3 regions of the Streptomyces sp. NPDC056231 genome follow, and region 1 is predicted to be linked to each of the others. Evidence: predicted binding sites of a transcription regulator. Region 1 holds the regulator's gene; each other region holds the start of a gene.
What was found. Region 1 encodes HrcA, which represses chaperone genes, less so after heat shock. Its sites were predicted from a motif close to TTNGCACTCNGNNNNNCNGAGTGCNAA; they were not measured.

Region 1 (9,690 bases):
CAGCGCTGGCAGACCATCAAGCAGTTCCGGCTGCTGCCGCGCGACCTCGACGTCGAGCACGGCGAGCTCACGCCGAGCCTCAAGCTCAAGCGGCCGGTCGTCGAGCGCGAGTACAAGGACCTCATCGACGAGATGTACGTGGGGGCCCGCGAGGCGTAACGCGAGGCGTCACGAAGGGCGTGTGGTGCGGACGGGGTGAGCTGCCCCGTCCGCCCTGTCGTTTCGCGCCGCCGTTTCTGACGAACGGTCCGGCACCCTTCTCTGTTCACTTCGGTAACTCGGTGCTTATGGACAGGTCCGGTCTGTCACTCTGTCGGTGTCGTCAGCGGCACACGGCACGAGACAGGCCGTGCGAGAACACGTCAGGAGCTGCGCCATGGGGCCCATTCCCTTGCAGCGGGACACCGTTCAGCGTCCCGGTACGTACGTCGGCCAGCCGGAGGCGCAGCCGGTCGCCCGGACGAGTCTGCCCGGGAATCCCCTCGCGCCGGCCGCTGCCCGCCGGTTCGTCCGGGCCGCGCTGGCCGAGTGGACCGGACTGGGGCTGCCCGCAGCCGTGGGTTTCAGCGACCGGCTGGCGGACGACGCGGTGGTTGTCGTCGATGAGCTCGTCACCAATGCCGTCGTGCACGCCGGGACCACCGTCGAGCTGCTCTTCCGGCTGGAGGAGGCGGCCGGGAACGAGGCCGCAGCCCTGGTGCTGGAGGTCGCCGATCATCACCCCGCCCGTTCCGTGCGCAGCGAACGCCCCGGCCCGTTATCGGCCGCGGACCGGGACGGACCGGCCGAGTGCGGGCGAGGGCTGCAGGTCGTGGCCACGCTCGCCGAGCGCTGGGGCATCACGTACCGCACCGGCCTGAAGACCGTCTGGGCCCGGCTGCCCGTCGACGACTGGACCGACGCGCCCGATCCGGCAGCCGAACCCGAACTGCACGCCGCCGAGCTGCTCGCGCCCAGCGCCCGCCGCGCGGTCCGCGACGACGCGGACTGGGCCGGGCGCGGGGCGCTCTCGTTCCTCGCCGAGGCATCGGATCTGCTCGCGGGGCAGCTCGACGAGGACATCGTGGCGGCGCTCGCCGGGCAGCTGCTGGTGCCCCGGCTCGGCGACTGGTGCGCGATCTGGCTGCAGGGCGAAGGCGGCGGGCCCTCGGCCGCACCACGGCTGGTACGGGTCTGGCACGCCGACGAGGACCGCACGGAGCAGCTGCGCACGGTCCTGGAGGAGGAGCCGCTCCTGCTGGCCGACGAGGTCGGCACCGGGCCGGTTCCGGTTCCGTGGCCCCTGCGCGAGGGGGAGGGCGAGGGGACGGCCCTGGGGTTTCGGATGACGTCGGGGGACCGCACGCTCGGCGCCGTTCTGCTCGGCCGGGAGGGCGCCGCCCGGGTGTCGCACGAAGTGACCGCCCTGGTCGAGGATTTCGTACGCCGTGTCGGCCTCGCCGTCGGCGCAGCTCGCGCGTACACCCGGCAGGCCACCATCAGCCGCGTCCTGCAGCGCGGTCTGCTGCCCAGCAAGGTCGCGGAGATACCCGGCGTCACCAGCTCGCTGGTGTACGAGCCTTCCGACGACGGTGTCGTCGGAGGTGATTTCTATGACATTTTCCCGTGCCCCGGCGACCGCTGGTGCTTCGTGCTCGGCGATGTGCAGGGCAGCGGCCCCGAGGCCGCGGTCGTCACCGGTCTCGCCCGGCCCTGGCTGCGGCTGCTGGCCCGGGAGGGGTTCCGCGTCGGCGAGGTGCTGGACCGGCTCAACCGGCTGCTCCTCGACGACGCGATGGAGACCGCCGAGGCCGCCGCGCTCATGGTCGCGGCCGCGGGCGGGCAGCACCTGGCGGAGGGCGGCCAGCATCTGCGGGAGGACGGTCCGCAGCTGCCGGACGGCGGGCAGCCCCGGTTCCTGTCCCTGCTGTACGGGGAGATGGTGCCGCTGCCCGGTGGCGGAGTGCGCTGCACGCTCGCCAGCGCGGGCCATCCGCTGCCGCTGCTGCTGCGGCCCGACGGCACCGTGCGGGCCGCCGCAGAGCCGCAGGTGCTCCTCGGAGTCGTCGAGGACGTCGCGTACGAGAGTCAGAGCTTCGACCTGGCGCCGGGGGACAGCCTGCTCTGCGTCACGGACGGGGTCACGGAGCGGCGCTCCGGGCCGGCGATGTTCGACGACGGGGACGGTCTCGCCCGGGTACTGGCCGGGTGCGCCGGGCTGACCGCGGAGGGGATCGCGGACCGGATCAAACGGGCCGTTCACGAGTTCGCCGAGCGCCCGCCGGACGACGATCTGGCGCTGGTGGTCCTGCAGGCCCGGTGAACGCGGGCGGGGCAGGACCGGCGACGAGGGACAATGGACGGTATGCCTTCCGTACTGCCCGATGGTGAGCCCGTACCCGACGACGGGGCGCTGCCCCGCCATGCCCTGGAAGGCGCCGCCGACCGGCCGCTCGGCTTCTACCTGCATGTGCCGTACTGCGCCACGCGCTGCGGGTACTGCGACTTCAACACGTACACGGCGACCGAGCTGCGGGGGTCGGGCGGTGCGCTGGCCTCCCGGGACAACTACGCCGCCCATCTGATCGGCGAGGTCCGTCAGGCCCGCAAGGTGCTCGGCGACGACCCGCGGCCGGTCCGTACGGTGTTCGTCGGCGGCGGTACGCCCACGCTGCTGCCCGCCGGGGATCTCGTCCGGATGCTGGCGGCGATCCGTGACGAGTTCGGGCTCGCCGACGACGCCGAGATCACCACCGAGGCCAATCCGGAGTCGGTCGACCCGGCGTATCTGGCGGAGCTGCGGGAAGGCGGCTTCAACCGGATCTCGTTCGGGATGCAGAGTGCCCGGCAGCACGTGCTGAAGATCCTCGACCGTACGCATACGCCGGGGCGGCCTGAGGCATGTGTCGCCGAGGCCCGGGAGGCGGGCTTCGAGCACGTCAATCTCGACCTGATCTACGGCACGCCCGGGGAGTCCGACGACGACTGGCGGGCCTCGCTGGACGCGGCGATCGGAGCGGGGCCGGACCATGTGTCCGCGTACGCGCTGATCGTCGAGGAGGGCACGCAACTGGCGCGGCGGATCCGGCGCGGCGAGGTTCCGATGACGGACGACGACGTCCACGCCGACCGGTATCTGATCGCGGACGAGGCCATGGCCGCGGCGGGCTTCTCCTGGTACGAGGTGTCGAACTGGGCCCGGACGGTGGACGGGCGGTGCCTGCACAACGAGCTGTACTGGCGGGGCGCCGACTGGTGGGGGGCCGGGCCGGGGGCGCACAGCCATGTGGGCGGGGTGCGCTGGTGGAACGTGAAGCATCCCGGCGCGTACGCGCAGGCGCTCGCGGAGGGGCGGTCGCCGGGCGCGGGACGGGAGGTCCTGTCGGCGGAGGACCGGCGGGTCGAGCGGATTCTCCTGGAGCTGCGGCTGGTCGACGGATGTCCGCTGTCACTGCTGGCGCCCGCCGGACTGGCCGCGGCGGGGCGCGCGGTGGAGGACGGGCTCCTGGAGGCGGCGCCCTATGCGGAGGGGCAGGCAGTGCTGACTCTGCGCGGGCGGTTGCTCGCGGATGCGGTGGTCAGGGATCTGGTGGACTGAGGGGCGCGGGGACACGGGTGCGCTTGCGGCGGGCCTGATCCCCTGTCCGCCCCTGTCCCGGGACCGGGGGCTCCACCCAGGCCCCCCGGCCCCCGGTCGTCGGACGAACTAGGGCGCCGTCACGAAGTCGATCAGGTGTTCCACCGAGCCCAGCAGGGCCGGTTCCAGATCCTTGTACGAGCGGACCGTCGACAGGATGCGCTGCCACGCCGCGCCCGTGTTCTCGGGCCAGCCCAGTGACCGGCACACGCCGGTCTTCCAGTCCAGGCCGCGGGGCACCACCGGCCACGCGCCGATGCCCACCGACGCCGGCTTCACCGCCTCCCAGATGTCGATGTACGGGTGGCCCACCACCAGCACGTTCGCGTCGGTGACCTCGGCCGCGATTCTCGACTCCTTGGAGCCGGGGACCAGGTGGTCGACCAGGACGCCCAGTCGCGCATCCGGGCCGGGGGCGAACGAACGGACGATGGACGGCAGGTCGTCGATGCCTTCCAGGTACTCCACCACCACACCCTCGATGCGCAGGTCGTCGCCCCAGACCCGTTCGACCAACTCCGCGTCGTGCCGGCCCTCCACGTAGATCCGGCCCGCCCGCGCCACCCGGGCGCGCGCGCCGGGGACCGCCACGGAACCGGAGGCCGTGCGGGCGGGCCGGGCCGGGCCGGCGGCCGAGGGGCGTACGAGAGTGATGACGCGGCCCTCCAGGAGGAAGCCGCGCGGTTCCATCGGGAACACCCGGTGCTTGCCGAAACGGTCCTCCAGAGTCACCGTCGGGCCCTGCGCCGTCTTCTCGCAGCGGATCACCGCACCGCAGAAGCCGGTGGAGACCTCCTCCACGACCAGATCGGGCTCGGCGGGGACCTCGGGCACGGGAGCGGACTTCTTCCAGGGCGGGGTCAGGTCCGGGTGGTAGCTGCGCATCGGACGACGATAGGACGGAAACCGGTCACGACACGCCGAAGGCGGTGGACAGCCGGTCACGTTGGGCCCGTACGAACGCCGCGTCCACGACGGCCCCGTGCCCCGGCACATACACCGCGTCCTCGCCGCCCAGCGCCAGCAGCCGGTCCAGCGCGGCCGGCCAGCGCGACGGGATCGCGTCCGGGCCCGCCTGCGGTTCGCCCGATTCCTCGACCAGGTCGCCGCAGAGGACCACGGCCGGGGAGCCGGGCACGAGGGCGACGAGGTCGTGGCCGCTGTGGGCGGGGCCCACGTTCGCCAGCAGCACCTGACGGCCGCCGCCCAGGTCGAGTGTCCATTCGCCGCGCACCTGGTGGTGCGGCGCCACCAGGACGTCCGCCGCCTGCGCCGCGTCCTCCTCGGGCACCCCGTGGCGTATCGCGTCGGCGTACAGCTCGTCCGCACCGCCGGTGAGGAGAGCGGCCGTGCCGATGGCGCCGTACACCTCCGCCCCGGCGAATGCCGCGGTGCCGAGCACATGGTCGAAATGAGGGTGGCTGAGTGCGATATGCGTCACCTTCCGGCCGGTCATGGCCTGCACCTGGGTCCGTATCTCCACACCTTCGCGCAGCGTCGATCCCGTGTCGAAGAGCAGGGCCGCCTCGGCTCCGACCACCAGTGCGACCGTGGCATCCCACCCGGGGAGCCTCCGGCGGCCCACACCGTTGCCCAGTCGCTCCCAGCCGAACTCTTCCCAAGACGCGTTCATGCGGAGACGCTATCGGCAACGACCTGCGCAGTCTCGGGGTGGCGTGGCCGGTCGCCCTTGCTAGGGCCCCACCCGACCGCCGTACACTAGGGGGTCGCTGGCACTCGTACGCATCGAGTGCCAGGAATCGCCGGAGATCGACCAGAACCACCGAGGAAACACAGCTGGAGGTGTGCGCCATGCTCAGCGAACGCAGACTCGAGGTGCTGCGCGCCATCGTCCAGGACTATGTCGGCACCGAGGAGCCCGTCGGCTCCAAGGCGCTCACCGAGCGGCATAAGCTGGGGGTCTCCCCGGCCACGGTCCGCAACGACATGGCTGTGCTGGAGGACGAGGGTTTCATCGCCCAGCCCCACACCAGCGCGGGCCGCATCCCGACGGACAAGGGCTACCGGCTCTTCGTCGACAAGCTCGCGGGGGTCAAGCCCCTGTCGTCGCCGGAGCGCAGGGCCATCCAGAACTTCCTCGACGGCGCGGTCGACCTCGACGATGTCGTGGGCCGCACCGTACGGCTGCTCGCGCAGTTGACCCGGCAGGTCGCCGTCGTGCAGTACCCCTCGCTGACCCGTTCCACGGTGCGGCATGTGGAGCTGCTGTCGCTGGCGCCCGCCCGGCTGATGCTCGTGCTGATCACGGACACCGGCCGGGTCGAACAGCGCATGATCGACTGTCCCGCACCGTTCGGTGAGACCTCTCTCGCCGATCTGCGGGCCCGGCTCAACAGCCGGGTCGTGGGGCGCCGGTTCTCGGACGTCCCGCAGCTGGTGCAGGACCTGCCGGAATCCTTCGAGAGCGAGGACCGGGGAACCGTGTCCACCGTGCTCTCCACCCTGCTCGAAACCCTCGTCGAGGAGACGGAGGAGCGGCTGATGATCGGCGGCACCTCCAACCTCACCCGCTTCGGGCACGACTTCCCTCTGATGATCCGGCCGGTGCTGGAGGCGCTGGAGGAGCAGGTCGTGCTGCTGAAGCTGCTCGGCGAGGCCAAGGACTCGGGCATGACCGTACGTATCGGGCACGAGAACGCCCACGAGGGGCTCAACTCCACGTCCGTCGTCGCGGTCGGCTACGGTTCGGGCGACGAGGCAGTCGCCAAACTCGGCGTGGTCGGACCGACCCGCATGGACTACCCCGGAACGATGGGAGCGGTACGCGCAGTGGCACGTTACGTCGGACAGATCCTGGCGGAGTCGTAAGTGGCCACCGACTACTACGCCGTTCTCGGCGTGCGCCGCGACGCATCTCAGGACGAGATCAAGAAGGCCTTCCGGCGGCTCGCACGCGAGCTGCATCCGGACGTCAATCCCGATCCGAAGACCCAGGAGCGGTTCAAGGAGATCAACGCCGCCTACGAGGTGTTGTCGGACCCGCAGAAGAAGCAGGTCTACGACCTCGGCGGCGACCCGCTGTCCGCCTCCGGCGGCGGTGGCGCGGGCGGATTCGGACAGGGTGGCTTCGGCAACTTCTCCGACATCATGGACGCGTTCTTCGGCACGGCGTCGCAGCGTGGACCGCGGTCGCGCACCCGGCGCGGCCAGGACGCGATGATCCGGCTCGAGATCGATCTCGCCGAGGCGGCATTCGGTACCACCAAGGACATTCAGGTCGACACGGCCGTCGTCTGTACGACCTGCAGCGGCGAGGGTGCCGCACCCGGTACCTCCGCCCAGACCTGTGACATGTGCCGCGGCCGCGGCGAGGTCTCCCAGGTCACCCGGTCGTTCCTCGGCCAGGTCATGACCTCGCGGCCCTGCCCGCAGTGCCAGGGCTTCGGTACGGTCGTTCCGACCCCGTGCCCGGAGTGCGCCGGTGACGGCCGTATCCGTTCGCGGCGCACACTCACCGTGAAGATCCCCGCCGGTGTCGACAACGGCACCCGCATCCAGCTCGCGGGCGAGGGCGAGGTCGGCCCCGGCGGCGGCCCGGCCGGCGACCTGTACGTCGAGATCCATGAGCTGCCGCACCCGGTGTTCCAACGCCGCGGCGACGACATGCACTGCACGGTCACCATCCCCATGACGGCGGGCGCGCTCGGCACGAAGGTGCCGCTGGAGACGCTCGACGGCCTGGAGGAGGTCGACATCCGGCCGGGCACCCAGTCCGGTCAGTCGGTCCCGCTGCACGGCCGCGGCATCACGCATCTGCGGGGCGGCGGGCGCGGCGACCTGATCGTGCACGTCGAGGTGACGACCCCGTCGAAGCTGGACCCGGAGCAGGAGCGACTGCTGCGGGAGCTCGCGAAGCTGCGTGGCGAGGAGCGGCCCACCGGTCAGTTCCAGCCAGGGCAACAGGGACTCTTCTCCCGCCTGAAGGATGCGTTCAACGGCCGCTGAGGACCGTCCGCACCCCGCTGTTCCCTTGCGCCGTAGCGCCCGCCCGTCCCCGGACCGGCGGGCGCTACCGCGTTCCGTGCATACCGCTCCGGCCGAACTGCGGCTGATTCGGCAGGGTGCACCGGACGTGACACGATGCGGTCATGTCATCCGCGTTGACCGATCTCTGCCGGTATCCGATCGTGCAGGCCCCCATGGCGGGCGGTGTGTCCTGTCCGCAGCTCGTGTCGGCCGTTGCCGAAGCCGGTGGGCTCGGCTTCCTGGCCGCCGGGTACAAGACGGCGGACGGCATGTACAACGAGATCAAACAGCTGCGCGGAATGACCGGTCAGCCGTTCGGCGTCAACCTCTTCATGCCGCAGCCGAACCTCGCCGACCCGAGCGCCGTCGAGGTGTACAAGCACCAGCTCGCCGGTGAGGCCGCCTGGTACGAGACCCCGCTCGGCGACCCGGACTCCAGTGGTGACGACGGCTACGAGGCCAAGCTCGCGATTCTCCTGGAGGACCCCGTTCCGGTGGTCTCCTTCACGTTCGGCTGCCCCACCCGCGGCGCCCTCGACGCGCTCGCCAAAGTCGGCACGTACACCGTCGTGACGGTCACCTCGCCCGAGGAGGCCCAGGCCGCCCAGTGGGCGGGCGCCAACGCGATCTGTGTCCAGGGCGTCGAGGCGGGCGGGCATCGGTCCACCCACCGCGACGACCCGCAGGCCGACGACGCCGGCATCGGGCTGCTCTCCCTGGTGGCCCAGGTCCGTGAGACCGCCCAGCTGCCGCTCATCGCGTCCGGCGGCATCATGCGCGGCTCCCAGATCGCGGCGGTCGTCGCGGCGGGCGCGGAGGCGGCGCAGCTCGGCACGGCCTTCCTGGTCTGCCCCGAGTCCGGCGCCCATCTGCTGCACAAGCAGGCGCTGACCAACCCGCTGTTCGTACGGACGGCCCTGACCCGGGCGTTCTCCGGACGCCCCGCCCGCGGCCTCGTCAACCGCTTCGTGCGCGAGCACGGCCCGTACGCCCCCGCCGCCTACCCGCAGGTGCACCATGTCACCAGCGAGCTGCGCAAGGCCGCGGCCAGGGCCGGGGACGCGCAGGGCATGGCCCTGTGGGCGGGCCAGGGCCACCGCATGGCACGCGAGTTGCCGGCCGGCCGGCTGGTCGAGCTGCTCGCCGAAGAACTGGACGCCGCGCACGCGGCACCGAGCACAAGGAGCACGCAGTGACCGCACCGGTCTTCGTCGTCGAACAGGTCCCTGCCGGGCCCGAGTTCGTCCTGGACGGTCCCGAGGGGCGGCACGCCGTTTCGGTCAAGCGGCTGCGGGCCGGTGAGGATGTCGTCCTGACGGACGGGCACGGCCGGTGGACGGAAGGGGTCGTGCGGGCTGCCGAGGGCAAGGACCGGCTGGTGGTGACGGACCTCTGCACGGTCCACGAGGAGCCCCGTCCCACACCCCGCATCACCGTGGTCCAGGCGCTCCCCAAGGGTGACCGCGGCGAGCTCGCCGTCGAGACGATGACGGAGACAGGCGTCGACGCGATCGTGCCGTGGCAGGCTTCGCGCTGCATCACCCAGTGGAAGGGCGACCGCGGTCTCAAGGCCCTCGCGAAGTGGCGGAACACGGCCCGCGAGGCGGGCAAGCAGTCGCGCCGGGTGCGATTCCCGGAGGTGACGGACGCGCTGACCACCAAACAGGTTGCTGCGCTTCTGGCCACAGCCGACTTCGCGGCCGTCCTGCACGAGGACCGGGGGTACGACAGCGAGCCGCTGGCCACCGTCGGACTGCCCGCAGGGGGCGAGATCATTCTGGTCGTGGGCCCCGAGGGCGGGGTGTCGCCCGAGGAACTGGCGGCCTTCGCCGAGGCGGGCGCCCGGACCTGCCGGCTCGGCCGGAGCGTCCTGCGCACCTCGACGGCGGGCACCGCGGCGACGGCACTGCTGCTGGGGCGCACCGGCCGCTGGGCGTAACCGCCGTATACAACACGTCCGGTGTGGCTGCAAGCGGTCTACCGCACCGCGGGGGAGTGGTGGGACCCTGCCACGTATGGGGACATTGAGGGCATCGAGTTCATGGGGCCGCGGCCGAGCCCATCGCATTCCGGCCGTACTGTGCCTC
Region 2 (9,690 bases), on a different contig from region 1:
TCACCGGACGCAGGTCGAGCTGCTCGAGCGTCTCGATCCACATGTTGACCTGGTACATGAAGTCACGGGAGACGGCCGCGAAGCTGAAGTAGAGCGCCACTTCCGGCCGGTATCCCTTCAACTGGCGGTTGACCTCGGTGAACACCTCGTCCCGTGCGGGCATCCGGCGCACCCTGCGGTACTGACCCAGCAGCGCGAGGACAGCGGCCACGGTCACACCGGCGGTGAACGCGAAGCCCGCGTAGGCCGGTTCCCGGGTGCCGGCGGCGAGCGCGGCGAGGAGCCCGGCGTGGGCCGGCAGGTCCAGGTGGAGGAGCTTGCGCAAGTGGCGTCTGTGCAGAAGGGCGGGCGGTTGCTGCGGTATCGGCAGCTCGCTCAGGTCGAGGTTGCGCACCACCAGCGGCAGCATCCGGCGCTGGCGGATGGCGTGGTGCACCGCCGTGTACAGCATCATCATCGCGAAGTGACCACTGAAGACGGCGAGGGCGGTGACCATCACCACGCCCGGCGCGTCCATTTGGCTGGCCAGTGCGAGCAGCATCACCGTACGAACCGCGAACCGCATGGTGCGATCGAGATGCAGCGCCGCGAGCCGGCGCACGAAACTCGGAGCTCGCACATGCAGTACCTCGTCCACCGCATACGTCACGGCCGCCGCCGCCACGAAAGCCCACAGGGACGGCAGCAGGGCGAAGACCGGCAAAGCGACGAAACCGACGCCGAGCAGGAGCACAAGGAGCAGGTCGGTCACCCCGCGCACGCGCAGGACTCCACACAACCGACGGATCATCATGGGCAGGCTTCCTCTTCCGAGACGTTCGCCCAGACGTAGATGGGGCGAACTGGTGTACGCCAGTTCGACTCGTGAGGAAGGTGAAGAGTTGTAAACCTAACCCAGGGAAAAAATTCACCTTCTGTTTACGAATATCTGGAGCTGGTCCGCGCTATCGGCGGAGGGCCACGGCGTGTGGATCTCATCGGTGGCTCTGTCGACGACCGGGGGAGGCGTTGACGGCTCTCCATGTCCGGCGTGTCCGGCCTGCGTCGCCGCGCGGACCGGACAGGGTGCATGGGCCCGCGTGAGACTGTCCAGGTCTGAGTGTGAGCCAGGGAGATGATGGCGCGTCGGGTAGGCCTGAGCGGCGGCGTCGGGGTCGAACTCTCTTGTGCGGAACACGGGTTGAACCTCAGGCGATCAAGGGTGATCGGTGATGATGAGCCGTCAGAAGTGGAGCGCTCTCTTCCCTTTGTTGGTGTGACATGTACAGGCCCTAAGATCATCCGATCTTCAACCAGGATGACTGGAAGGATTCCCTGTGCACCACTCCGCGTCGTCCGTCCCGGCCTCGGGCGGACGAAGATCCCGCTGGAAGCAACGAGCCTTGGCGGCAGCCCTGCTGGCCGCCCTCGTGTGCGCCCCGCTGCCCCCGCTCGACGAGCCCGCGTTCGCCGAGGACGCCGCCCCGGCCGCCGATGCGCCGGCGGGGCAGCAGGCGACCGGAGCCCGGACCGAGATCGTCTCCGAGCGCACCGATTCGACCACCACCTGGGCCAACGCCGACGGCACGACCACCGTGGAGGCGTACACCGGCCCGATCCGGGTCAAGCAGCCGGATGGCAGCTGGCGGCCCATCGACACCACCCTCGTGGCCGAGAAGGGTGTGGTGCGGCCCAAGACGGCCGCCGCCGACATCGCCTTCTCCGGCGGCGGCTCGAGCGAGCCGCTGGCCGAGGTCTCCCGTGGCGGCCATACGCTCGGCCTCGACTGGCCGGGCAAGCTGCCCGAACCGCGGCTGGACGGCCCGACCGCCGTCTACCCCGACGCCGTGGAGGGCGGCGACCTCGTGGTGACCGCCCTCAAGGAGGGCTTCTCCCACTCCATCGTTCTGCACGAGCGCCCCGACGCCCCGGTCAGCTACCGGCTGCCCGTCTCGGCTGAGGGCCTGACCCTGCACGAGACCGCCGACAAACGGCTGCGCTGGAGCGACACCAGCGGCCGTACGGTGGCCACCGCGCCGCTGCCGGTCATGTGGGGCTCGGGGGAGAAGCGCGCCTCCGGTGAGCCCGAGGACCTCGCGCCCATCGACGTCACCATCGAGCGGGACGCGGACACCGGCGACCAGGTCCTGGTCCTGAAGCCCGACGCGGAGTTCCTCGCCGACCCGGCGCTGGAGTATCCGGTCACCATCGACCCGACCGACTCGCTCTTCGGCCCGGTCACCGACACCTGGGTCCAGTACGACGACTACCTCACCTCGCAGCGCGGCTCGACCGAGCTGAAGGCCGGTACCTACAACGGCACCGAGAAGGCCCGCTCGTACCTGAAGTTCGACGTGGCGAAGTACGCGGGCAAGCACATCCTCGACACCGACCTGCGCCTGTACTCGTACTACTCGTCCACATGCAACACGGTCAACTCCGGCAACCAGGTGCGCCGCATCACCTCCGTCTGGGACCCCTCGGCCATCACCTGGGCCGACCAGCCCACAACCACCGCGACCGGCGCCGTGACCTCCACCGCGGCCAAGGGCTACAACTCCGGCTGCCCCGCCGGCCACGTCTCCTGGGACGTCGACGGGATCGTCCAGGCGTGGGCCGACGGACAGCCCAACTACGGCGTGCGGATCGCGGCCGTCGACGAGACGGACCCGCTGACCTGGCGCCGCTACTACTCGGCGAACCAGACGGACGGCTCGCACAACGCCGCCTACGAGCCCTCGCTGACGGTCACCTACAACTCCAAGCCCGGTACCGCGACAGCCGTCTCGCCGCTGTCCGGCACCTACACCTCGGACACCACGCCCACGCTGTCCGCCAAGGCCACCGACGCCGACGCACAGCAGCTCACGCTGAGCTTCGAGGTCTGGGCGGCAGACGGCACCGCGGCCCTGAAGTCCGGCACCTCCGCCGCCGTGGCCGCCGGAGCGGTGGCGACCTGCACGGTCGCCGCCCTGACGCCGGGCAACTACAAGTGGCGGGCCAGGGCTTCGGACGGAACCGACACCGGTGCCTGGTCGGCATGGCAGACCTTCACCGTCGACACGACCGTGCCGTCCACCCCCACCATCACCTCCACCAGCCACCCGTCGGCGTCGGCCTGGTACAACGCCACCAGCTTCGCGGGCACGCTCGCCGCGACGGACGCCTCCGGTGTGACCGGGTACGCCGTCAAGCTCGACCAGAGCCCGACGACTGCCGCCGGTACCGCCGTCACGCAGACGGGTACCGCCGTCAGCTGGAGCGGGCGCACCGACGGCACCTGGTGGGTGCATGCCGCCGCCAGGGACAAGGCGGGGCTGTGGTCCCCGACCCGGCACTTCGGCTTCAACGTCGACACCACCGCGCCGGGCGAGCCCGGCAGTCTGGTCTCCTCCACGCACCCGGTGACGACCAACGCCTACGCCAATCGCACCGCGTCGTTCAGCTGGTCGGCGCCGGCCGACCTGTCCGGCGCCGCCGAATACGCGGTCGCCGTGGACCGCGCCGCCGACACCCTGCCAGTCACCACAGGCACGGTCCAGACGGCGACGAGCCTCACCACCACCGTCGACGCGGACGGCGCCTGGTACCTGCACGTACGGGCCAAGGACCGGGCCGGCAACTGGTCGTCCACCGCCGCGCATCTGCCGTTCAAGGTCGACATGACGCTGCCGCCGAGCCCCGTGATCAGCTCGACCACCCACCCGGACCAGACGGGCGCTTACAGGAGCGGCTCCTTCAGCGCCACCTGGACCGCGCCGTCCGGCGCCTCCGCCGGGTACAGCATCGTCGTCGACGGCACCACCGACACCGTGCCCGACAGCACGGCCGAGACGACCGGCACCTCTTACAGCACGACCCGCACCGAGGGCACCTGGTATCTCCATGTGCGCGGCATCGACGGCAACGGCACGGGCGGGGCGACCTCGCACTACCGGTTCACCGTCGACACCACCGCGCCCGGCGCGCCGGCCGTGACCTCCGCGGCCTACCCGTCGGACGCCTGGGCCGGCGGCGCGCAGGTGACCGGGACGTTCACGCTGACGCCCGACGGCACTGACACCCGGAGCCTCACGTACAAGGTCGACGGCGGCACTGCGCGGACCGTCACCACCACCGGCGGTCCCGTGGAGCTGCCGATCACCCCGGCGACGGAGGGCAGCCACCAGCTCACCGTCACCGCAACCGACCGGGCCGGCAACGTCTCGGCGGAGACAAAGCGCGCCTTCCACGTCGGACGGGCGGCCGTGACCGCGCCCGCCAACGGCGAGGTGCTCGTCGGCTCGGTCGACCTCGCGGTCGGTGCCCCGGCCTCGCTGACGGACGTCACCTTCCTCCAGCGGGCCTCGGCCGCCGACCCGTGGCAGGTCGTCCAGGCCTCCCAGGTCACCCGCGCCGACGGCTCGGCCGTGACCTGGCCGGTGCCGCTCACCGGCGGCTCGGCACCGAAGCTGTTGTGGGACACCTCGTCTCTGTCCCGCAGCAGCGGCCTGCAGATCGGTGCCCGCTTCGGCGGCGCGTACGCCCCGCCCGCCGCCGAACCCGTCTCGGTGGTCGTCGACCGTGTCGAGGTCATCGACGGTGGCCTGGGTGACGACATGCCGGAGTCCGAGCCCGCCCGGGCCTACGCCCTGGAGCAGGCCGCGACCCGTGCGGCCGAGAACCCCGACGCCTTCGCTCCGCCCTACATCGACCCGACCTCGGGCGAACTGGTCGCGCCGGTCGTCGAACCGGCCTCCACTGACGAGGCGTCCGCCCCGATCCAGGTGACACAGGCCCCCGCGGACGAGGGCAGCGGTCTGCCCGCCGCGGACACGGAGGACGGCACCAAGCCCGACACCGAGCCCAACGAGGCGGAGACTCCGTCGCCGCCCGCCGACGGGTCCGTGGAGACCACCGGCGAGGAGTCGTTCGAGATGCCCGAGGACGCCACGGAGACCACTCCCGCGCCCGACGGGCCGACCGTCACCGAGCAGGTCACCCCGCGCGCCGAGGTGGTGGAGCACAGCGTCACCGCGCTGGAGTCCGTGCGCGACGAGGTCCTCCAGCTGTCGGAGGCGGAGCTGCCCGGCGTGAGCGGACTGCACGTCGCGTTCGTGGACGCTGCGGAGAACCGTGTCGTCGTGGAGACCGAGACAGCCGCCCCGGCACTGGTCACGGCCCTGGGCGAGCGGTACGGCACCGACACCGTCGCCGTGCACCTCACGCCCGGTGCCGACGCGGCGGAACCCCAGGCGAACCGCCAGAACGACACCTCGCCCTACTACGGCGGGTCGCGCATCAAGTCGTACCTGAGCACCAGCTCGGCGGTCTGGTGCACGGCGGGCTTCACCTGGCGGTACGACGGCAAGTGGTACATGGTGACCGCGGGCCACTGCACCAGCGGCAACGGGGCCGTCACGAACCCCAGCGGGAGCGACTACATCGGCCCCGTCGTCCGGGACAACTGGAAGAACGGGTACGGCTCCGTGAAGCTCGCCGGCCAGAGCTACTACTCGGGTGACCTGTCGCTGTACCGCGTCAACAACGACAGCGCCGCGACGCCCCGGATCTACAAGGGCGGCAAGACGTCCAGCTCGTCGCGGCTCGTCCACGGCTACTGGAAGCGCTGGGCGCAGAGCGGCGACAAGGTCTGCACCGGCGGCATGATGACCGGCGAGATGTGCGGATGGAAGGTGACCGCGACCCAGGCGACCATCCACTACTCCGGCGGAACCACCGCCAAGAACATGGTCGTCGCCAAGAAGACGTCCGGATCCTGCTCCATCAAGGGTGACTCCGGAGCCCCGGTGTACACCGTCGACAGCAGCGGACAGGCGTACGCCAAGGGCATTCTGTCCGGCGGCGGTGGCGGCGGAAGCGACAACAGCGGCGGGTTCTTCGACCCCTGCTGGCTGTACTTCACCGACATCGGGCTGGCGAACAGCGCCTTCCCCGGCACGGTAGCGGCGTACTGACATGCGCCGAGCCCTTCTCACACCACTGCTGGCGGCGGCCCTGACCGGATGCTCGTTCCTCGGCCAGGACACGCCGTGCACCAAGGTCGGCGGGGACTCGCACGTCTCCGCCGTGTGGCGGCCCGCCGACTTCGGCGGCCGGGACGCGGCGCGGATCCGGCTGTGCGTGGACGGCACCTGCGAGGAGCGGACGTCGGGCAGTCCCGGCGACCCGTTCGCCTCGTTGTCGGTCCGACTCCCCGACGACATCGGTGCGTCCACCGTGCCGGTGCGGCTCACCGTGACGTCCGTGAAGAGCGGTGACACGGTCGTCGAAGACAGCACCCGGGCCAGGCTGAAGGAGCAGCACCCCAACGGCACGTCCTGCCCGCCCACCATCTGGACGGCGACGTTCCGTGCCCACCCCGACAAGGGCCTCACCTCACCCGAGGGCATGAAGCTCCCGGGGTGAGCGACCCCACGCAAGCGCCCGTCCCCCGGCAGCACCGGAGGGACGGGCGCTTCGCGCCGTTCGGGACCAGCTGTGGGCGTGCACGGTCTCGGTTTCCCGGCCCTCGAACAGCTTGGGCAGCGCCTCGGGGCCGCAGTCGGGGCCGCGATGCCGGCGGATGAAGGCGCGGGCGCCGACGTGGGGGCCTGGCGTCCGGCATCTCCCCACCGTCGTACGGAACGGTGCGGTTCGTCCCCTCGTTCCCCGTACGCCGTCCCGATCGGAGCAGCCCGGTGCGGTGACGCCACGACCGGACTGAATTGGCACTCCGCTTGACCGAGTGCTAATCGCGGTCATAGTCTCAGCCCTGGCACTCCCCACTGGAGAGTGCCAGCAGTACTGTGCGATCGGCAGGTCCGGCACCCGCGACGACGGACCCACCTGATCGCCACCCCAGACAGTTAACCCCGCAGTTAACCCCGAGATCTCCGAAGGGGGAGGCCGGATCGTGACGACCACCAGCTCCAAGGTTGCCATCAAGCCGCTTGAGGACCGCATTGTGGTCCAGCCGCTCGACGCCGAGCAGACCACGGCTTCTGGCCTGGTCATCCCGGACACTGCCAAGGAGAAGCCCCAGGAGGGCGTCGTCCTGGCCGTGGGCCCGGGCCGCTTCGAGAACGGCGAGCGCCTGCCGCTCGACGTCAAGACCGGTGACATCGTGCTGTACAGCAAGTACGGCGGCACCGAGGTGAAGTACAACGGCGAGGAGTACCTCGTCCTCTCGGCCCGCGACGTGCTCGCGATCATCGAGAAGTAATTCACACACGTTTGCTTCCGTTCTGCGCCCCTGGTCCCCTGCGAGATAACAAGCCGGGCGGTCAGGGGCGCAGTTCGTTCGAGAGGACAGTTCAGCTCCCATGGCGAAGATTCTGAAGTTCGACGAGGACGCCCGTCGCGCCCTTGAGCGCGGCGTCAACAAGCTTGCCGACACGGTCAAGGTGACGATCGGCCCCAAGGGCCGCAACGTCGTCATCGACAAGAAGTTCGGCGCTCCCACCATCACCAATGACGGTGTCACCATCGCGCGCGAGGTCGAGCTCGACGACCCGTACGAGAACCTCGGTGCCCAGCTGGTGAAGGAGGTGGCGACCAAGACCAACGACGTAGCGGGTGACGGCACCACCACCGCCACCGTGCTCGCCCAGGCGCTCGTCCGCGAGGGCCTGCGCAACGTTGCCGCGGGTGCTTCCCCGGCCGCCCTGAAGAAGGGCATCGACGCCGCGGTCAAGGCTGTGTCCGAGGAGCTCCTCGCGACCGCCCGCCCGATCGACGACAAGTCCGACATCGCCGCCGTGGCCGCGCTCTCCGCGCAGGACTCGCAGGTCGGCGAGCTCATCGCGGACGCGATGGACAAGGTCGGCAAGGACGGTGTCATCACCGTCGAGGAGTCGAACACCTTCGGTCTGGACCTCGAGTTCACCGAGGGCATGGCCTTCGACAAGGGTTACCTGTCCCCGTACATGGTGACCGACCAGGAGCGTATGGAGGCCGTCCTCGACGACCCGTACATCCTGATCCACCAGGGCAAGATCGGCTCGATCCAGGAGCTGCTCCCGCTGCTGGAGAAGGTCATCCAGGCCGGCGGCTCCAAGCCGCTGCTGATCATCGCCGAGGACGTCGAGGGCGAGGCCCTGTCGACCCTGGTCGTCAACAAGATCCGTGGCACCTTCAACGCCGTCGCGGTGAAGGCCCCGGGCTTCGGTGACCGCCGCAAGGCCATGCTCGGCGACATCGCCACCCTCACCGGTGCGACCGTCATCGCCGAGGAGGTCGGCCTCAAGCTCGACCAGGCCGGTCTGGACGTGCTGGGCACCGCCCGCCGTGTCACCGTCTCCAAGGACGACACGACCATCGTGGACGGCGGCGGCGAGCCCGGCGACGTCAAGGGCCGGGTCAACCAGATCAAGGCCGAGATCGACGCCACCGACTCCGACTGGGACCGTGAGAAGCTCCAGGAGCGCCTCGCGAAGCTGGCCGGCGGCGTGTGCGTGATCCGTGTCGGTGCCGCCACCGAGGTGGAGCTCAAGGAGAAGAAGCACCGTCTGGAGGACGCCATCTCCGCGACCCGCGCCGCGGTCGAGGAGGGCATTGTCTCCGGTGGTGGCTCCGCTCTGGTCCACGCCGTCAAGGTCCTCGAGGGCAACCTCGACAAGACCGGCGACGAGGCCACCGGTGTCGCGGTCGTGCGCCGCGCCGCGGTCGAGCCGCTGCGCTGGATCGCCGAGAACGCCGGCCTCGAGGGTTACGTCATCACCTCGAAGGTCGCCGAGCTCGACAAGGGCCAGGGCTTCAACGCCGCGACGGGCGAGTACGGCGACCTGGTGAAGGCCGGCGTCATCGACCCGGTCAAGGTCACCCGCTCCGCGCTGGAGAACGCCGCGTCCATCGCGTCGCTGCTGCTGACGACCGAGACCCTGGTCGTCGAGAAGCCGGCCGAGGAAGAGGCCGAAGCCGGTCACGGCGGTCACGGTCACTCGCACTGACGCGCTGACGCCTCGGCTCACCGCCGCACAAGGCCCCCGTTTCCCTCGCTGTTCAGCGAGGGAAACGGGGGCCTTCGGCCGTCCTGGCCGCTGGATCAGTCGAGCGCGCCGAGCTGCCGCATCAGACCGAGGAGATCCCCGTGCCACCAGCCTTCCTGGATCCTGCCGTCCTTGAAACGGAAGATCGTGGTGCCCGTCATGGTGCACTGCCTGCCCGTGGGGGCGATCCCCATGAAGTCGCCCTCGTGGGTGCCGGTCCAGGTCCACAGCGTCACGACGTCGTCACCCTCGCAGACCTGGCGGTCCAGGCTGACGGTGAAGTCGAAGGCCGCGCGCCATGCGATCACGTCGTTCTTCAGGGAGCCGGACCCGATCACCGTGTCCTGTTCCTTTGCGACGTCGTGGTCGATGTAGTCGGGCGCGAACACCTCGTCGATGGCTTCGAGGTTGCCCCCGACAGCGATCTCGTGGAAGAACCGGCGCGACAGTGTCTGGTTCAACTGTTCGTCACGGACCACATCGAGGTCGGTGAAGGTGGGCATCCCGTCGCAGAGCGCCACCAGCTCCTGGAAGATCTGGTCGGTCTCCGGCAGCTTCGAGTTCGCCATCGCATCTTCGTACGAAGGGAATTCGACGATCTCGACGTAGTGGGACCCGTCGGAGCGGTCCTTGCCGATGAGGCTGTGCGTGGCCGTCCGGGTGCCCTTGGTCCGTGCGACCCATTCGTCCATGAGGCGGTCCATGTCGTCGAACCGCTCGGTTTTGCAGTCGATCACTTGTA
Region 3 (9,690 bases), on a different contig from region 1:
GTAGTGCGCGCTGAACGCGTGACCGGACGCGCCGGTGAGGTTGATCCAGCGGGACTTGTCCCAGTCCCCCACGTTGACGACCATGCGCATCGACGGGACCCAGATGACCTCGTAGCCGCCCGCCGCGTTCCACCCGCTGGCGTTGACCGCGGCCTCGCCGCCGCCCAGGTTCCACGGGCCGCGGTTGAGGGCCCGCTGGAGCAGGTCGGGGCCTTCGGTACCGAGGGTCTGGTTCTTCAGGGTCAGCTGGTGCAGCCGGCCCCAGCTCCAGGTGGACATGTCCTTGCCGAGCTTGGCGGTCAGCTCCCAGCGGGCGTCCTTCATGGCGCGGGCGAAGAGCTGGTCACGGTTCTCGGTCGCCTTGTCCTTGCGGTGCTTCGGCGCCTTCCACCAGTCGCTGTTCTCGTCGTCCATGAGCTTGATGACCACCTGGTACCAGCGGTCGCCGCCGTCCGGCTGCGCCGAGTCCGCGTCGCGCTGACCGCATTCGCGTACCGGCTTGTCCTGCTCGTCGACCGGCCCCGTGCTGTCGGCCGGGAGCACGGTGAGGCATTCGCCCTTGACCCGCATCTCCTTGGGCAGCTTGTCGCCGAAGGCCAGCTTCAGGATGTTGCGCCAGACCGCGTTGAAGTACGCGGCGGCCGCCGAGTCGGGCTCCTGCTTGGAGTCCCAGCCCTCCAGGAGCTTCTGCGCCTCGCGCACGCTCTTGTCGGAGACCTTGATGTCCAGCAGTTCGGGCACCAGCTTCGTGGCGATCTCGCTGGTGTTGTCCATCTGCATCTTCTGCATGTCTTCGGTCGAGATCTTCTCGCCGACCTTGATCTTCCCCGCGATGAGGTCGTTGATCCGCTGGCTGCGGGTGCCGTAGCCCCAGTCCTTGGTGAGCATGGGGTCGTACGTGTTCTCGTCGATGACGGCCTGGTTGGCGGTGACGATGTAGCCGCGCTTCGGGTCGTACTCGTACGGCAGCTTGTCGAACGGGATCGGGTCCTTCTCCCAGCCGTACTTCGAGGTCCAGCCGGGGCTCGGCATCGTGCCGTCGCCCGTCTTGCGGACCGGGATCTTGCCGGGGGCCTGGTAGCCGATGTGCCCCTTGTTGTCCGCGTAGATGAGATTCTGCGAGGGCACCTCGAAGTGCTCGGCCGCCTTGCGGAAGGACGGGAAGTCCTTGGCCCGGTTGAGCTCGAAGACGGCGTCCATGGAGTGGCCGGCGTCCAGCGCGGTCCACCTCAGGGCGACCGCGTAACCGTTGGCGCGGTCCGGCGCGGCGCTGGGGACCGGGGCCTTCTGGCCGACCTTCTCCAGCTCGCTGCTGCGGTCGGAGATCAGCGGGCCGTTGTTGGTCTCGCGCACGGTGATGTGCCGGCTCGCGCCGCCCGCGACCTTGATGGTCTCCTCACGGGTGACGAACGGCTTCACCTTGCCGTCGTACTGGTAGCCGTCGCCGGAGACCTTCTCCAGGAAGAGGTCGGTGACGTCGGCGCCGAGGTTGGTGAAGCCCCAGGCGATGTCCTGGTTGTGACCGATTATCACGCCCGGCATACCGGAGAAGGTGTACCCAGCGGTGTCGTACTGGCAGGTCGCCGAGATCTGACGGCAGTGCAACCCCATCTGGTACCAGAGCGAGGGAAGCTGCGGCGCCAGGTGCGGGTCGTTGGCGAGCAGCGGCTTGCCGGTCGTCGTGTAGTCGCCGGAGACCACCCAGGAGTTGGACCCGATGCCGTTGCCGTTCGGACCGAGCAGCGCAGGGATCTGATCGAGGGTGTCGGAGAGCGAGGCGAGCTGGGCGTTCACCCCCTCGGTGGCACCCTGCACGGTGCTCGCACCGATGCCGGAGGTCGGTGTCGCATTCCGCTCGAACTTGCCGGTGACCGGCGAGATCGCGCCCTCGCTGACGATCGGCTTGTGCGTGTCGTACGGGTACGCCGGGTACAGGTCCTCGATCTGCTTCTTGCTGAGCCTGCTGGTCATCAGCGAGCGGTCGATCTCGTCCTGCATGTTGCCGCGCAGGTCCCAGGCCATCGCCTTGAGCCAGGCGACCGAGTCGACCGGGGTCCACTTGGTCGGCTTGTAGTCGTTGGTGAGGCCGAGCGCGGCGTACTCGACGGAGATGTCCTTGCCGTCGCGCCCCTTGAGGTAGGCGTTCACCCCGTCCGCGTACGCCTGGAGGTTCTTCTTGGTGTCCGCGGACAGGACGGTGTCGTACTCCTTCTGCGCGACCTTGCGCCAGCCCAGCGTGCGCAGGAAGGCGTCCGTGTCGACCTGCCCGGAGCCGAACATCTCGGAGAGCCGGCCGGCCGTCATATGACGGCGGACGTCCATCTCCCAGAAGCGGTCCTGCGCCTGCACGAAGCCCTGGGCGCGGAACAGGTCGGCGTCGGAGTCCGCGTAGAGCTGCGGGATCCCGTAGCTGTCGCGCTTGACGTCGACATTGCCGGTGAGGCCGTCGATCTTGATGGAGCCGTTCGTCTGCGGGTACGAGGCCCGCACTGTGGTCACGGACCAGAACGCGCCGTAGCCGATACCCGCGACAAGCGCCAGCACCAGGACGATCACGATCAGGCGGGCGCGTCGCCCCTTCTTCTTGCCGGTCTTCCCACCGGCGGAACCGGAAGAGCCGGAAGAGGCGGTTGTGTTGGCGGGCATCGCTGTCCTTCGAGGGGCAGGGTGGTCCTGGGAGTGCAGGAGCAACCATAGGCGCAGCACCGAAGCGGCTCCGACGCGGCATCGGGATGCATCGAATCGATGAGCGATCGTACGAACGCTCGAAGCCGTCAAGAAAGCGTTAAAGATTAGGTAAGGTAACGAAGTACCGGCCGCCGGAAGACGATCCGGCAGGCGTACGCAGGGAAGGAACGGCCACTGACTGTCCACGCGCTCAACGAACTCCTGCTCGTCTGCTCGCTCGTGCTGCTCGTCGCCGTCGCGGCGGTGCGCATCTCGTCCCGCAGCGGGCTCCCCAGCCTGCTCCTGTACCTCGGCATCGGGATCGCCATGGGGCAGGACGGGATCTTCCACGTCAAGTTCAGCAATGCCGAATTGACCCAGATGTTTGGCTATGCGGCTCTTGTCGTGATCCTGGCCGAGGGCGGCCTCGGTACGAAGTGGAAAGAGATCAAGCCGGCGCTGCCCGCTGCCGCGATGCTGTCGACCGTCGGCGTCGCGGCGAGCGTGGGCGTCACCGCGGCAGGGGCGCACTATCTGGTCGGCCTGGACTGGCGGCAGGCGCTGATCATCGGCGCGGTCGTCTCGTCGACGGACGCCGCAGCCGTCTTCTCCGTGCTGCGCAAGGTGCCCCTACCGGCCCGCGTGACCGGCGTACTGGAGGCCGAGTCCGGCTTCAACGACGCCCCCGTGGTGATCCTGGTGGTGGCCTTCTCGACCAGAGGACCAGTCGACAGCTGGTACGTCCTGGTCGGCGAGATCGCCCTGGAACTCGCGATCGGCGCAGCCGTCGGCATCGCCGTCGGCTGGCTCGGCTCGTTCGGACTGCGTCGTGTGGCCCTACCCGCGTCCGGTCTCTACCCGATCGCGGTGATGGCGATCGCCGTGGCCGCGTACGCGGCGGGCGCCATGGCCCACGGCAGTGGCTTCCTCGCCGTCTATCTGGCCGCGATGATCCTCGGCAACGCCAAGCTGCCGCACTGGCCGGCCACCCGCGGCTTCGCCGACGGGCTCGGCTGGCTGGCCCAGATCGGCATGTTCGTCCTGCTCGGCCTGCTTGTCACGCCGCACGATCTGCTGGACGACTTCTGGCCCGCGGTCGTCGTGGGTCTGGTGCTGACCGTGGTGGCACGCCCGATGGAGGTCTTCATCTCCCTGATCCCGTTCCGGATGTCCTGGCAGGAGAAAGCCCTCATGTCATGGGCGGGGCTGCGCGGCGCCGTACCCATCATCCTGGCGACCATTCCGATGGTGTCCGGAATCGAGGGCTCCACCCGGGTCTTCAACATCGTCTTCGTGCTCGTCGTCGTGTACACCCTGATCCAGGGACCGACGCTGCCCTGGTTGGCAAAGGCCCTGAAGATCGCCGAGGACCCGTCCGAGGCCGCCGACCTGGGCATCGAGTCGGCGCCGCTGGAGCGGCTGCGCGGTCATCTGCTGTCGGTGGCGATCCCCGCCAAGTCGAAGATGCACGGCGTGGAGGTCTCCGAACTGCGACTGCCCGCCGGCGCCGCGGTCACCCTGGTCGTACGGGAAGGCAAGAGCTTCGTCCCCGCGCCGTCGACGGTGCTGCGGCACGGGGACGAACTGCTGGTCGTCACGACCGATCCGGTGCGTGACGCGGCGGAGTCGCGCCTGCGCGCAGTCGGCGAGGGCGGCAAGCTGGCCAGCTGGCTGGGGACCGACGGGCCCAGGAGTGGGACCAGCAGCGCGAGGGCCCATCACTGACCATCCGCAGCGCACGACCAGGAATCTGCGCACCCTCACAGGCAGGCCCCTGCCTGTAGCATGAAGGAAACCTGATCGACCAACTCTGCCTGATGCAGAGCTGGCGCGACCGTATGGCGGTCGTGGCGTCCTCCGCCTCTGCAGCGAGCGCCCGGCATCTACCGCAGTTCCGCGCGAAGAGGACAGCTCTCGGCAGCCCCCGTACGGGATCGGCACCCACAAGGTGCGGACCGGCGGGGGCACCGCTACCAGGCGGCAGAAAGGCATGGACCGTGGCGTCCACGGTCTCCGACCGCCCCGGTTACGGGCAACTGTTGCGCACCCCTGGTGCGTGGACCTTTCTCCTTCCGGGCTTCGCCGCACGCCAGCCCTTCGCGATGCTGACCATCGGCATCGTCCTGCTGGTGCAGCACACCACCGGTTCGTACGGCAGCGCGGGTGCCGTCGCCGCTGTGACCGGCGTCTCCATGGCGCTGTTCGCACCCCAGAGCGGCAAACTCGCCGACCGCATCGGCCAGCGCGCCGTACTGCTGCCGGGCGTCCTCGTGCACGCGGCGTCCGTATCGGCACTGACCGCACTCGCCCTGGCGGACGCGCCACTGTGGCTGCTGTTCCTGGCCGCCGTACCGACGGGTGCGTCCGTCCCCCAGATCGGGCCCATGGTGCGGGCCCGCTGGGCCGCCCTGCTGGGCGCGGCGCCGGGCCGGAAGGCCTCGCCGCTGATGCCGACCGCCGCCGCCTTCGAATCGGTGACGGACGAGTTCACCTTCGTCATCGGGCCGGTCCTCGCCACCGCACTGTGCACCGGCGTGCACCCGGCGGCCGGGCTGATCACGGAAGCCGCGCTGACGTTGCTGGGCGGGCTGCTCTTCGCGGCGCAGCACCGCACCCAGCCCGCGGTCCGCGCCGCCGCGGCCACCGCATTCGAACAGCGCGTCTCCGCCCTGTCCGTGCCGGGAGTACGGGTACTCGCGGTGGCCTTCCTCGGGATCGGCGCGGTCTTCGGCGGCATGCAGGTCTCGCTGACCGCGTTCACCGAGGAGATCGGCCGGCCCGGCGCGAACGGCCTGCTGTACGGGATCTTCGCGGCCGGCAACATGCTGGCCGGGATCGCCTGCGGCGCCATCGCCTGGAAGAGCGGGCCGCGGCGCAGGCTGATCGCCGGATACGCGGCGCTGACGCTGACCGCTTCGGGGCTGTGGGCAGTGCACTCCGTGCCGCTGCTGGCCGGGCTCGGGCTGCTCGTCGGGCTCTCCATCGCACCCGCGCTGATCAGCGGATACACGCTGGTCGAGACGCTGGTTCCGGCGTCCGCGCGGACCGAGGCGTTCACCTGGCTGACGGGCTCGATCGCGCTCGGCCAGGCGGCTGCGGTGACGGTCGCCGGACGGCTCGCGGACGCCCACGGCGCGAGCACCGGCTTCGTGGTGCCACTGGTGGGGACCGTGCTGGCCCTGGCGACCCTGGTGACCCTGCGTTCGCGGCTGGCACCGGCCCGCGCGACCATCATGGCCGCACGCGGCTCGGTTCACCGCGACCCTGTCGCGGCCAGAAAGTGACGATTCATGCGCTCGCTCAGCGGAATACGTCAGTGTGACTCCTCCGCCACATATGTGGCAGCTTTTCGCTCAGGCCAGCGGCCCTCACGACGGCCAAGCCCTGACCGCTGCCCTTCAGGCAGGTGACAGACGTTACTGCAAACAGCAGCCCATAGCAGCTACCATTGAGGATCGTTAGCACTCATCGAGTGAGAGTGCCAGGAGGAAGACAAGTGCCGACCTATCAGTACCAGTGCACCGAATGTGGCGAGGGCCTCGAGGCGGTGCAGAAGTTTACCGATGACGCTCTGACCGTGTGCCCGAACTGCGAAGGACGTCTGAAGAAGGTGTTCTCGGCGGTCGGCATTGTCTTCAAGGGTTCCGGTTTCTACCGGAACGACAGCCGCGGCTCCTCGTCGAGCAGCGCGCCGGCGTCGGCGTCCGCGAAGGCATCCGGTTCCGCTTCATCGACTTCCTCGACGGGGTCGGACGCGAAGTCGTCCGCTTCCTCGTCCTCCGCTTCCTCGTCGTCCTCCGCGTCGTCGTCGAGCGGCACGTCGGCTGCCTGAGCCGAGGTACGCACCACGCTTCACCGGAGACCCCGCCGATCCTTTCGGCGGGGTCCTCGGCGTTTCCCGCCCCCGCTAGTGTGACCGCATGGTGAACGCAGAGATCGGTGTCATCGGCGGCTCGGGCTTGTACTCCTTCCTGGAGGACGTCACCGAGGTTCGCGTGGACACCCCGTACGGACAGCCGAGCGATTCCCTCTTCCTCGGCGAGATCGGCGGCCGCCGGGTCGCCTTCCTCCCCCGCCACGGACGCGGCCACCATGTGCCGCCGCACCGCATCAACTACCGCGCCAACCTGTGGGCGCTGCGGTCCGTCGGCGTACGTCAGGTGCTCGGCCCGTGCGCGGTCGGCGGGCTGCGCCCGGAGTACGGACCGGGGACGCTGCTCGTACCGGACCAGATGGTGGACCGCACCAAGGCCCGTACACAGACGTATTACGACGGGGAGACCCGGGCGGACGGGGTGGCGCCGAACGTGGTGCACCTGGGCTTCGCCGACCCGTACTGCCCCGAGGGGCGCAAGGTCGCGCTGGCGTCGGCCCGCGGCAGGGGCTGGGAGCCGGTGGACGGCGGCACGCTCGTCGTCGTCGAGGGGCCGCGCTTCTCGACCCGGGCCGAATCGCGCTGGCACGCGGCGATGGGCTGGTCCGTGGTCGGGATGACCGGGCATCCGGAGGCCGTGCTCGCCCGCGAACTGGGGCTCTGCTACACGACGATGACGCTGGTGACGGACCTGGACGCCGGTGCCGAGGCAGGCGAGGGCGTCTCCCACGGGGAGGTGCTGAAGGTGTTCGCCGCCAACGTGGACCGGCTGCGGTCGGTGCTCTTCGACGCGGTGACCGCGCTGCCCGCGGAGGGGGATCGTCACTGTCCCTGTGCGAAGGCGCTGGACGGGATCGAGACCGGGCTCGAACTGCCGTAGGGGGGTGCCCCGATGGCGAGCGGGTGACGGAGTTGTCCACATCGTGGGGGCTGTCCACAGGGCTCAGCGGGAATCTCGCGGAAGGCGGAGGGTGAGGGGCGTCGGCGTTCGTCCGGACTCCGCGCTCCTCACGACTGGTGGTGTTGGCCATGCTCCCGCCCGCTTCTGCGACCTCTTCCTCGTCTCATGTACGCCCGTCCGTCCCGGGGCCGCCGGTGTCGGCGCCCGCGCCCTGCGGGGTGCCCTCGTTCGCTCCGTTGCGGGTGCGCGGGGGCGGGGGGCGTCGGCTGCGGCGTGCGATGTGGCGGCAGCGTCGCGCGATGGCGGCCGGGCTGGCGCTGACGGCCGCGGCGCTGGCGGCCGCGGGACTGGGCGGCGGCGAGGCGCCGAGCGGTGCCGGGGGTGCGGCAAGTGCCGGGCCCGGAGTGAAGCGACGGCCGGTTCCGCTGGTGTCGGCACCGGTCCGGATCGCGGATGCGGCAACCGTCCGGCTGCTGCGCCCCGGCGACCGCGTCGATGTGATCGCGGCCGAGGGCGCCGGGGCCGATGCCAGGGTGGTGGCCAAGGGGGCCCGGGTGGCGGCGGTGCCGCGGGCGCCGGCCGAGGGTTGGGCCGAGGATCCCGCGGAAGGTCCTGCGGCGGGCGGCGCGCTGGTCGTGCTGTCTGTGCCCCGGAGCACGGCCGCGTCGCTGGCGGGCGCGGGGATCTCGGGCCGGCTGGCGGTGACCCTGTGCTGAACCCGACCCACCGCCCTCTGCGCACTGATGCGCCGTCAAGCAACCGGCCCGAAGGCCTGGATCGTGTGGTTCTGCGCACCAGGGACCTGGAGCGCGGGCACGACGAGCAGCTCAGACGTGGTGGGGCGGCTTCTCGTCGAGGAAGCGCGCAAGGTCGGTGGAGCCGTCGCCGAGCGGGGCCCGCTCACCCCACCCTCGGTCCGTATCGTCCGCGGACTGCTGGTCCAGCGGATCGTCGAAGATCAGAGCCGGCTTGGGCTTCCTCTGTTCCGGTTGTACGGGGTGTGCCGGCTGTGTCGGTTTCGAATCGCGCGGTCCGGAGGTGGGGGCGGTGCTCATGCCTCCAGGGTACGGCGGCTCTCCCGGGTACGGCAGCTGTCAGCGATCCTTCGGGTCGAGCATCCGGAGCCCGAGGACGACGGCGAAGGACAGCAGAGGGCGGTTCGGCTCGGGTCGGTCTAAGTCCACTACGTGATCTTCGGCTCTGCCGCCGCGATCGGCTCGGGCATCGAGGTCGCGGTGGAGGAGGTCATCGGCAAGGCGCATGTGCCGACGACCGCCGCCTCGGCCGCCGTGACGGTCCCCGCCGCGGTCCATCTGCTGACGGTGCGGCTGGTCCACGCCCGCCACTTCAAGCGCGACCTCGCGGAGCAACTGGCCCTCCCCCTGGCCGCGGTGGCCATCCTTGGCTATACGTTCACCGAGGAGTGGGCGGACCTCGCGGCCGGTCTGGTGGCGGCCGCGACGGTGGCCGTCGGGGTGTCGCTGTCACGGCGCACGGCACCGGGCCTACCGGCCGTCGCAGTTCCGCCGAACCGGATGTGAGGAGCACGGGATGACCGGACAGGATCCACAAATTCCGCTGTCACCGGCGGCAGGGGCGGTGGACGCGCTGACCGATGTCGCCGGGCTGCGCGTCGGTCATGCGCAGGTGCTGGGCGACGGCGCACTGAGTGGCACCACTGTCGTCCTCGCCCCCGAGGGCGGCGCCGTCGCGGCTGTCGACGTACGCGGCGGTGGCCCCGGCACCCGGGAGACGGACGCACTCGACCCGCGCAATCTGGTGCAGCGGATCGACGCCGTCGTCCTGACCGGTGGCAGCGCCTACGGCCTGGACTCGGCGTCCGGCGTGATGGCCTGGCTGGAGGAGCAGGGGCGGGGTGTGCGGGTCGGCCCCGACCCGTCGCAGGTGGTGCCGGTGGTCCCGGCCGCATGCATCTTCGATCTGGGGCGGGGCGGCGACTGGCGGGCCCGCCCTGACGCCTCGACCGGCCGCGCCGCCGTGGAGGCCGCAGCCGGTACGGAGCCGGGCGCCCCCGTAGCCGAGGGCGGGGTCGGTGCGGGTACGGGCGCGGTCGCCGGTCAGCTCAAGGGCGGCGTGGGCACGGCGAGCGCGCGGCTGCCCTCCGGAATCACGGTCGGCGTGCTGGTCGTGGTGAATGCGGCGGGCTCCGTGGTCGATCCGGTGACCGGGGTGCTGTACGGGGAGTACGGCGCCGCGGAGCCGCCGGTGCACCCCGCGACGGAGATCC

Region 2: the regulator HrcA is predicted to act here: its motif matches at 6,687-6,713, upstream of groES (co-chaperone GroES).
Region 3: the regulator HrcA is predicted to act here: its motif matches at 6,126-6,152, upstream of ACNPQM_RS02855 (FmdB family zinc ribbon protein).

What each region holds. Positions count from the first base shown of each region.
Region 1 covers NZ_JBLVKW010000001.1:328,868-338,557, reverse strand. The annotation lists gene ACNPQM_RS01525 (AMP-dependent synthetase/ligase) at 1-159, shown strand, start outside; gene ACNPQM_RS01520 (SpoIIE family protein phosphatase) at 377-2,302, shown strand; gene hemW (radical SAM family heme chaperone HemW) at 2,345-3,577, shown strand; gene ACNPQM_RS01510 (DUF3097 domain-containing protein) at 3,686-4,501, opposite strand; gene ACNPQM_RS01505 (MBL fold metallo-hydrolase) at 4,527-5,249, opposite strand; gene hrcA (heat-inducible transcriptional repressor HrcA) at 5,429-6,445, shown strand; gene dnaJ (molecular chaperone DnaJ) at 6,446-7,582, shown strand; gene ACNPQM_RS01490 (nitronate monooxygenase) at 7,726-8,799, shown strand; gene ACNPQM_RS01485 (16S rRNA (uracil(1498)-N(3))-methyltransferase) at 8,796-9,542, shown strand; gene ACNPQM_RS01480 (hypothetical protein) at 9,619-9,690, shown strand, end outside.
Region 2 covers NZ_JBLVKW010000041.1:15,157-24,846, reverse strand. The annotation lists gene ACNPQM_RS26895 (hypothetical protein) at 1-760, opposite strand, end outside; gene ACNPQM_RS26890 (DNRLRE domain-containing protein) at 1,383-5,936, shown strand; gene ACNPQM_RS26885 (hypothetical protein) at 5,938-6,387, shown strand; gene groES (co-chaperone GroES) at 6,875-7,183, shown strand; gene groL (chaperonin GroEL) at 7,284-8,909, shown strand; gene ACNPQM_RS26870 (ester cyclase) at 9,005-9,690, opposite strand, start outside.
Region 3 covers NZ_JBLVKW010000002.1:185,012-194,701, reverse strand. The annotation lists gene ACNPQM_RS02870 (penicillin acylase family protein) at 1-2,646, opposite strand, end outside; gene ACNPQM_RS02865 (potassium/proton antiporter) at 2,863-4,392, shown strand; gene ACNPQM_RS02860 (MFS transporter) at 4,665-5,951, shown strand; gene ACNPQM_RS02855 (FmdB family zinc ribbon protein) at 6,164-6,499, shown strand; gene ACNPQM_RS02850 (S-methyl-5'-thioadenosine phosphorylase) at 6,588-7,421, shown strand; gene ACNPQM_RS02845 (RcpC/CpaB family pilus assembly protein) at 7,571-8,158, shown strand; gene ACNPQM_RS02840 (hypothetical protein) at 8,270-8,497, opposite strand; gene ACNPQM_RS02835 (hypothetical protein) at 8,630-8,983, shown strand; gene ACNPQM_RS02830 (P1 family peptidase) at 8,994-9,690, shown strand, end outside.